Linked DNA regions of Pararhizobium sp. A13. The protein of the gene in region 2 interacts with the protein of the main gene of each other region in a pairwise test. Links are inferred from orthologs where the notes say so. Each region holds a gene or a part of one and is shown on either strand. Other genes may lie near its edges.

Region 1 (2,904 bases), 330 kb from region 2 along the record:
TTTCAATGCCGAAGCGACCATGTTCGTCTCGAAAGTCAACATCGCCTGGTCGAGCGGCGTCAGGTCGAAGATTTCCGTCACGCCGTCGCGCTGCGGAATGAGCACCAGCCAGGGCCAGCGGCGGTCGTTGTTGATGCGAAGCTGGCAAAGACCGAGTGTGGCGATGAGCAATCCATCGCGTTCAAGGCGTTCATCGATATCGAAGGCAGGCAAGCGGATCTCCCTGAACGGTGATTTTTCTTTTGTTTGCACAACGATAGCAGTTTTTTGAAGGCGTGGCTTGCTTTTGGTTTCGATATTGCCGATATGAGAGCCGGGAGGTTGGTGGTGGACGAGCCACTCGCCAACCGGGTCAGGTCCGGAAGGAAGCAGCCCCAACGAGCCACGGCACGGGTCATCGTGCCAGCCTCCCACCCTTTTTCTTCCGTCCTGTCTGGACAGACTTGTAGCCAAGCGGCAGGGGCGATGAGCGAAGTTACGTTGATCCCGACATCTGAAAAACCCGCCGCCTACCGGGTTCTTGCGCGCAAATACCGGCCGAAGGATTTCTCCGACCTGATGGTCGGCCAGGAACCGATGGTGCGCACCCTCACCAACGCGTTCGAGACCGGCCGCATCGCCCAGGCCTATATGCTGACCGGCGTACGCGGCGTCGGCAAGACGACCACGGCCCGTATCCTGGCCCGCGCGTTGAACTACAAGACGCCGGAAATCGACAAGCCCACCATCGACCTGCGCACCCCCGGCGAACATTGCCAGGCGATCATGGAAGGCCGCCATGTCGACGTGATCGAGATGGACGCCGCCTCCCATACCGGCATCGACGATATCCGCGAGATCATCGAGCAGGTGCGCTATCGCCCGGTTTCGGCGCGCTACAAGGTCTACATCATCGACGAAGTGCACATGCTCTCGACCCAGGCCTTCAACGGCCTGTTGAAGACGCTCGAAGAGCCGCCGGAGCACGTGAAGTTCATTTTCGCGACGACCGAGATCCGCAAGGTTCCGATCACCGTGCTGTCGCGCTGCCAGCGCTTCGACCTGCGCCGCATCGGCGCGTCGGATCTCGTCGGCCTGTTCACCACCATTCTCGGTAAGGAAGGCATTTCGGCCGATCCGGATGCGCTGGCGATGATCGCCCGCGCGGCGGAAGGCTCCGCACGTGACGGCCTGTCGCTGCTCGACCAGGCGATCGCCCATGGCGGCGGCGTGGTCGAGGTCGAGGCCGTGCGCTCGATGCTCGGCCTTGCCGACCGCGCCCGCATCGTCGACCTGTTCCAGCATATCGTCAAAGGCGATGTCGCAGCCGCGCTCGAGGAGTTCAACGGACAATACGAGGCCGGCGCCAGCCCATCCGTGGTGCTGACCGACCTTGCCGACTTCACCCATCTCGTCACCCGCCTGAAATATGTGCCGGATGCCGCCAACGACCAGTCGCTAAGCGAGATCGAGCGCACCCGCGGCGCCGAATTCTCGTCCGGCATCGCCGTGACGACGCTGTCGCGCATCTGGCAGATGCTCCTGAAGGGCATTCCGGAAACGGAAAGCTCGTCGCGTCCGGCCGGTGCCGCCGAAATGGTGTTGATCCGTCTCGCTCACGCTGCCCACTTGCCCTCGCCGGAAGATGCGGCGCGTCGACTGCTCGAACTTTCCGGCGGCGACGCGCAGCGGCAGCCTTCCGCGCCGAACGGCGGCAATGGCGGTGGCGCGCCAGCCCCCGTTGCGAGCACCTCGATGCAGGCCCGCGGCAGCGATATGCCGCCGGCGCAGCGCACGACCGGAAATGGCGCGACCATGCTGCGCGCCGTGCCGAACGCAGCACCGCAGCCGGACATGCCGGTTGGCAAGACGGAAGAAAAGCCAACCGAAGCCCCTGAGGCGAAAGCTGAACCGAAGGCCGCCGTCAAATCGGCGAGCGACATTGCCGAACTCTGCGCCGCCAACCGCGATATCAGGCTGAAGACGCTGGTCCGCAATTTCGTCCGTCTCGTCAATCTGGAGCCGGGGCGGCTGGAGATCAACCTGCCGGACGATGCGCCGAAGACGCTGGTTGCCGAGCTTCAGAAAAAACTGGAGGATTGGACGGGCATCCGCTGGATGGTGATCCTCAGCCGCGAGCCCGGCCAACCGACACTTGTGGAGGCCGAAGCGGCCACCAAGGAGCGCCAATTCAACGACGCCCGGCAGGACCCGGACGTCGCGGCCATCATCGCACGGTTTCCCGGCGCAAAGATCGCCGACGTGCGGATAAAGGGGCCGGAACCGGAGGAAGAGCCGCAGGCCGTGGCCGCCGCCGAATCCTCAGAAGGCGATATCCTTCCCGGCGACGATATCGAGCACTAAGTCTACAAGATTACCACGCGACAAGAAGAGGACATGGCGATGCGCGACATCATGGGCATGATGGGCAAGGTCAAGGAAATGCAGGCCAAGATGGAGAAGATGCAGGAAGAGATTTCTGCGCTTGAAGTCGACGGCTCTTCCGGCGGCGGTCTGGTCACCGTTCGCATGGACGGCAAGGGTAACCTGAAAGGCATCAAGATCGACCCGTCGCTGTTCAAGGAAGACGATGTCGAGATTCTCGAAGACCTGATCGTCGCCGCCCACAAGGACGGCAAGGACAAGGCCGAAGCGATCACCGCCGAAAAGACCCGCGCGCTTACCGCCGGCCTGCCGATCCCGCCCGGCATGAAACTGCCTTTTTAGGCCGCGAAGCGACACAGACGAGTGACGGCCAGGCAAAAGCCGATGGCAGGACGGCAGACGCTCAGGCGCTGGTGAGCTTGGCACGAAGCTTGTAGTGGATCGGCGCTGCGAGATAGCGGTCGCGATCCTTGTCGGAGAGATTCCTGGCGAAAGTTTCAAGCATTTCCGGCATCAGGACCGGCGGCCCCGAATAGGCGT
Region 2 (5,532 bases):
CTTGTGTGGTTTGACCGTCGCGACATGATGGCGACAGCGCTCAAGGGCGCCAAGCAACGGCAGCGGATTGTCGTCGCGCCAACCGGGGAGGCCGGAAAAATCGACCCGCTGCAAATCGAAATCCATCGCCGGTCCCGATCAGTTTTCGGATTCGGTGGCGATCAGCTTCCAATTCGGATCGCGCGAGCGGCTGTCGCGGGCAAACGTCCAGAGGTCGTTGACTTCAGAGACGGCCTCAGCGTCTCCATCGATGATGGCACCGGATTTGTCGTAGGTCGCGGAAATCAGCTGGCTGATGATGCGCAGCGTGATGTTGGCTTCACTGTCCTTGATCTCGGCATGCACCATGTCGGCCTTCTCGATGCCAACGAAGGTGGATTTGACGACTTCACCCTTGCTTTCGCGCTCGGAAATCGCCGCATCGAAACCTTCATAGACCTCCCGGGACAGAAGACCCTTGAGCGTCTTTCGGTCGCCGTCGGCAAACGCCATGACGATCATTTCGTAGGCCATCTTGGCACCGTTGACGAACTCCTGCGGGTCGAAATTCGGATCGGCATCGCTCATGCGGCGCAGCGCGTCGTTGAGCGGCGTTCCAGCCTTGGTGAAGGCATCGATATCGGCATAGCGTGAAATGTCCTCTCCGGCGCCGTCGCGGCGGGGGAGCTGCACGACCTTCCCGGTTGCTTCCGGGCCTTGGGCCGCCTCGCGGGGCGAATAGGGATCAACGGGCGGACGTTCGTTTCCAGTCCTCTTGCCCAGCACGCTGCGCAACTGGAGGAAGATGATCACCGCGGCGACCAGGAAAAACAATGTGATGAAGTCGAAAGAGCCCATTTCCACCCAGAACCGCTGTTAACATGCCGTGCAATCATCCCATATAGTCTGCATGGCACGATCATTCAAACGACTATATCACTTCTTTGCAATTGCCGGTCCAACGGGGACAGGCTGCTTTCACATTAAGTGGACACCATGCGTTCTCTGATCATTCCGCTGCTTTTTCTTTTGATGCCGCTTGCGGAGATCGCCGCCTTCATTTTCGTCGGCCGCGAAGTCGGCGTCGGCGTGACGTTGCTGCTGGTGCTGGCAAGCGCGATCGCCGGCGCCGTTCTCTTGCGCATCCAGGGCTTCGGCGTGCTCAGGAAAATTCAGCAGGCCTCGCAGACCGGCACCGACCCCGGACGGCAGCTCGTGCATGGCGTGATGATCGTGATCGCTGCATTCCTGCTGATCATTCCCGGCTTCATCAGCGATGTTATCGGGCTGCTCCTTTTCATTCCGGCCGTCAGGGATCTCGGCTGGTCGCTGATCAAGAACCGTCTGACGATCGTGACGACAGGTGGCATGGGTGGATTTTCGCGCGGACCGGACCCCGCCCGCGGGTCACCATCCGGCCCGCAGGTCATCGACCTCGACGAAGACGAATTTTCCCGTACCGATGGCCGCGGCCGCACCGATCCGAACGAGCGCGACCGCCTGAAGTAAGAGGCGCTCCGGGTTGTAAGCCCTGAAGCGAAGTGCTAGATGGCCTCACCAAATTCATGTCCGAAGGAAAAGGCCTTATGACCGATACCTCATCCACCCCAAATGGCGGCGCTGCAGAGAGCCCGTCCCTGAACATCCTGGCGCAGTACATCAAGGACCTTTCGTTTGAAAATCCGGGTGCGCCGCGTTCGCTTCAGGCCCGCGACAAGGCTCCGTCGATCAACATCAATGTCAACGTCAACGCCAATCCGCTGTCGGATGCGGAGTTCGACGTCGTGCTGACGCTGAATGCCGAAGCCAAGGATGGCGACAAGATGCTGTTCAACGTCGAACTCGCCTATGGCGGCGTCTTCCGCGTCACCGGCTTCCCGCAGGAGCATATGCTGCCGCTGCTCTTCATCGAATGCCCGCGCCTGCTGTTCCCGTTTGCCCGCCAGATCGTTTCCGACGCGACCCGCAACGGCGGCTTCCCGCCGCTGATGATCGACCCGATCGATTTTGCCCAGATGTTCACCCAGCGCATGGCTGAAGAGAAAGTCCGGGCACAGGTCTCCGCCAACACGAACTGACCCGGTTCTCGTAGAATATGATTTAAATGATGCCCGGTCTTCGACCGGGCATTTTCATGTGGCGGACTCGTATCTTACCCAGATGGCCTTTACACCCATTTTAGCGACGAGCGCCGCATGCGCTTCGATTTCCTCGATACTCAAACGGGGCGCAAGCGGTCGCGGCCTTTGCCCGGCGACGACAATGATATCGTCGATTTCAACCGCCTGGCCGCCGCGGCTCTCACCGGAGAGCAGGCCGAACGCCGCCTGCCGACCACCGATCATCTCGATATAGACTTCCGCCAAAAGCTCGGAGTCGAGCAGCGCGCCGTGCTTGGTGCGGTGCGAATTGTCTATCCCATAACGCCGGCAGAGCGCATCGAGCGAGTTTGGGCCCATCGGGTGCTTGCGACGGGCAAGCGCCAGCGTGTCCGTCACCAGGTCATTGGCAATCGCCGGCAGGCCGAGCCGGGCAAACTCGGCGTTCATGAAGCCCATGTCAAAGGTCGCGTTGTGGGCCACCCAGCGGGCGTCGCCGAAAAATTCGAGCAGTTCGGTGACGACGCCGGCAAAGTCCGGCTTGTCCTTGAGGAACTCGTCCGAGATGCCGTGGACCGCCAGAGCGTCGGGATGCACCTTCCGGTCGCCGGGATTGATGTAGACATGAAATGTCCGCCCGGTTGGAAAATGATTGTCGAGTTCGATGCCACCGATTTCGATGACGCGGTCCTGCCTGTTGTCGAGACCCGTCGTTTCCGTATCGAAGATGATTTCGCGCATCATGGCCTCTTCTGGCTGGTCACCTGCCGGACGATGTCCGCGACTTGGGCGCGGGTCGAATCAAGCTCACCACTGGTATCGATGATGTAATCCGCTTTCGCACGTTTTTCCGCATCGGGAACCTGGCGGGAGAGAATGAGTGCGAATTTTTCCTCCGTCATCCCCGGCCTTTTCATCACCCGCTCCTTCTGGATCTCCGGATCGCAGGTGACAATCACCACCGCATCGACCCGGTTTTCCGCCTTCGTCTCGAACAACAGCGGGATGTCGAGCAGGACGAGCGGAGATTTTTCTGCACGGTGACGCGCGAGGAACTCCTGTTCCACCTGGCGCACGAGCGGATGAACAATGGCTTCGAGCGTCTTGAACAGCGCCGGATTTTCAGACAGCTGCCGGGACAGCTCCTTCCTGTCGACCACGCCCGCCAACGTTGCTCCTGGAAATGCCGCCTCGATCGCCGCGACCGCCGCGCCCCGATAGAGCGCATGCACGGCGGCATCGGCGTCGTTCACGGGCACACCGAGATCCGCGAACATTTGCGCGGCGGTCGTTTTGCCCATGCCGATCGATCCTGTCAGCCCTAGAATGATCATGCGTGTCGCGCCATGTCGTCGATGATGATCTGCCGCAGTGTCGCATCGACCTGCGGTCTCTTGCCAAACCATTTTTCAAATCCGGGCACTGCCTGATGCAAAAGCATGCCGAGACCATCGACGATCGCAAAACCCTGTATCTCCGCCTGCTGCAGGATCGGCGTCTTCAAAGGGACATAGACAATATCCGTCACGACGCTGCCGGACCGCATCACCGTAAAGTCGATGTCGGGCGCCTCCGATCCGTCCATACCGAGAGACGTGGTGTTGATGAAAAGGCCGGCGTCTTTCATCACCTCCGGCAGAGCCTCCATCGGCTGCGCATGAACCGCCGGGCCGAACCGGTCGGCCAGTTCCTGTGCCCGGGCTTGCGTGCGATTGACCACATGGATGGTCTTGACGCCGCGATCACGCACCGCCTGGATGACCGCCCGGCTGGCGCCGCCGGCGCCGAGAACGATCGCGGTGTCGCATCGATCCCAGCCGGCAGAGCGCTCATCGAGGTTCGCCGTGAACCCATGCCCGTCCGTATTGGTCGCATGTACCAACCTATCCTCGACCCACAAGGTATTGGAAGCGCCGAGTTCGGTGCTCAACGTGTCCGGCCGGTCGGAAAGGGCGAAGGCCATTTCCTTGTGAGGGATGGTGACATTGCCGCCGATGAAACCGGACTGGCCGTTCCTGAGCGACGCGATGAAAGCCGGAAAATCTTGCGCGGCGACTTCATGCGCCCGGTAGCTTCCTTCCAGGCCGAGCTGCTTCAGCCAATAGCTATGGATCAAGGGCGAGCGGGAATGCTTCACGGGATAACCCGTGACGAAGGCATGGTTAACAAATGTTTCACGTGAATCACGCATCGATCACTCGCAAATCCCTCAGTTTCGCCAGAAGCGGCAGCATGGGCAGACCGAGGATCGTGAAATAGTCACCCTCAATTCTCTCGAAGAGCTGAATGCCCTCCCCCTCGAGCTGGTAGGCGCCGACGCTCGACAGCGCTTTTGGCCCGACGCGCTCGAGATGCCGCTCGATGAAGCCGGCGTCCAGTTTCCGAACGGTCATCCGGGCTGAGGACACATGTTTCCAAAGGATATCCCTGCCCAGCGTCAACACAATCGCGCTGTTCAGCTGGTGGGTGTGGCCAGACAGCGAAACAAGATGGTCGCGCGCCTCGGCCATAGCTCGCGGTTTGTGATAGACACGCTGGCCGAGCGACATGGTCTGGTCCGAGCCTATTATAATGTCTTCAGGAAAAGCCTCGCCGACATTTCTTGCTTTCGCCTCGGCAAGAATGAGCGCGACCTCTTCCGGTGAGGAATGCTGCTCCTCTACCTGATGTTCGATCTCGCGCTCGTCGATCTCGGCCGCCCTCGCCTGAAAGCGTATGCCGGCATTCTCCAAAAGCATGCGCCGGAAGGGGCTCGCCGAAGCGAGGACAAGAGAGCCTGCCATTGTCTTCATATCCTGATTGACCGGACTCGCCTTAGCGCAGCCGCGGTCTCAGGGCAACAATTGCCGCCGCCGTTTCCTCGATGGACCGGCGGGTCACATCGATCATCGGCCAGTTGTTGCGGGTGCAGAGCGAACGCGCATACTTCAACTCCTCCGCGATGGACGCCCGATCAACATATTCGTCCGCCCGAAAATTGTTGGATGCGGTTCCAAGCACGCGGTTTTCCCGGACCTGAGAAATCCGGTCAACGGTGGCGATCAGTCCGACCACCAGAGGCTTGGTCGCCTCCATCAACCGATCCGGCAGCGGGACGCCGGGCACGATCGGGATATTGGCGGTCTTGATGCCACGATTGGCGAGATAGATGCTGGTGGGCGTTTTCGAGGTCCGGCTGATGCCGACCAGCACGACATCGGCATCGTTGAAATCGGCCGGCATCTGGCCGTCATCATGATCCATCGTGAAATTGAGCGCATCGATGCGTGCGAAATAATCGGCGTCCATCACATGCTGCGCGCCGGACCGCCGCCGCGATGTCGCGCCGAGATAGGACTGGAAGAGATCGATGATCGGGTCGAGCACCGAGACACACGGCAGCCCCATCTCCTTGCAGGTCGCATCGATGATGTCGGCCAATTCCCGATCGACGACCGTATAGAGCACGATCCCC

The links. Proteins that work in one complex are often made in the same cells at the same time.
Region 1: the proteins of dnaQ (region 2) and WI754_RS06300 interact in binary tests that used the Escherichia coli proteins (3 or more experiments, as listed by UniProt). The link is inferred for Pararhizobium sp. A13 from one-to-one orthologs.

Annotation. Positions count from the first base shown.
Region 1 is NZ_CP149510.1:1,313,105-1,316,008, reverse strand. It holds WI754_RS06300 (DNA polymerase III subunit gamma/tau), read left to right. Parts: upstream 1-465; coding sequence 466-2,343; downstream 2,344-2,904. Other genes in the region: WI754_RS06290 (MOSC domain-containing protein), read right to left, coding at 2,768-2,904; WI754_RS06295 (YbaB/EbfC family nucleoid-associated protein), read left to right, coding at 2,383-2,706; WI754_RS06310 (HIT family protein), read right to left, coding at 1-213. UniProt on the Escherichia coli protein: Part of the beta sliding clamp loading complex, which hydrolyzes ATP to load the beta clamp onto primed DNA to form the DNA replication pre-initiation complex.
Region 2 is NZ_CP149510.1:978,236-983,767, reverse strand. Bases 966-3,965 are described here. They hold dnaQ (DNA polymerase III subunit epsilon), read right to left. Parts: upstream 2,820-3,965; coding sequence 2,112-2,819; downstream 966-2,111. Other genes in these bases: WI754_RS04650 (shikimate dehydrogenase), read right to left, coding at 3,409-3,965; coaE (dephospho-CoA kinase), read right to left, coding at 2,819-3,412; secB (protein-export chaperone SecB), read left to right, coding at 1,566-2,057; WI754_RS04670 (FxsA family protein), read left to right, coding at 976-1,488. Also shown: WI754_RS04680 (murein transglycosylase A), read right to left, coding at 1-126; WI754_RS04675 (Tim44/TimA family putative adaptor protein), read right to left, coding at 139-837; more of WI754_RS04650, read right to left, coding at 3,966-4,269; WI754_RS04645 (Maf-like protein), read right to left, coding at 4,262-4,861; WI754_RS04640 (pyruvate, water dikinase regulatory protein), read right to left, coding at 4,893-5,532. UniProt on the Escherichia coli protein: DNA polymerase III is a complex, multichain enzyme responsible for most of the replicative synthesis in bacteria. The epsilon subunit contain the editing function and is a proofreading 3'-5' exonuclease.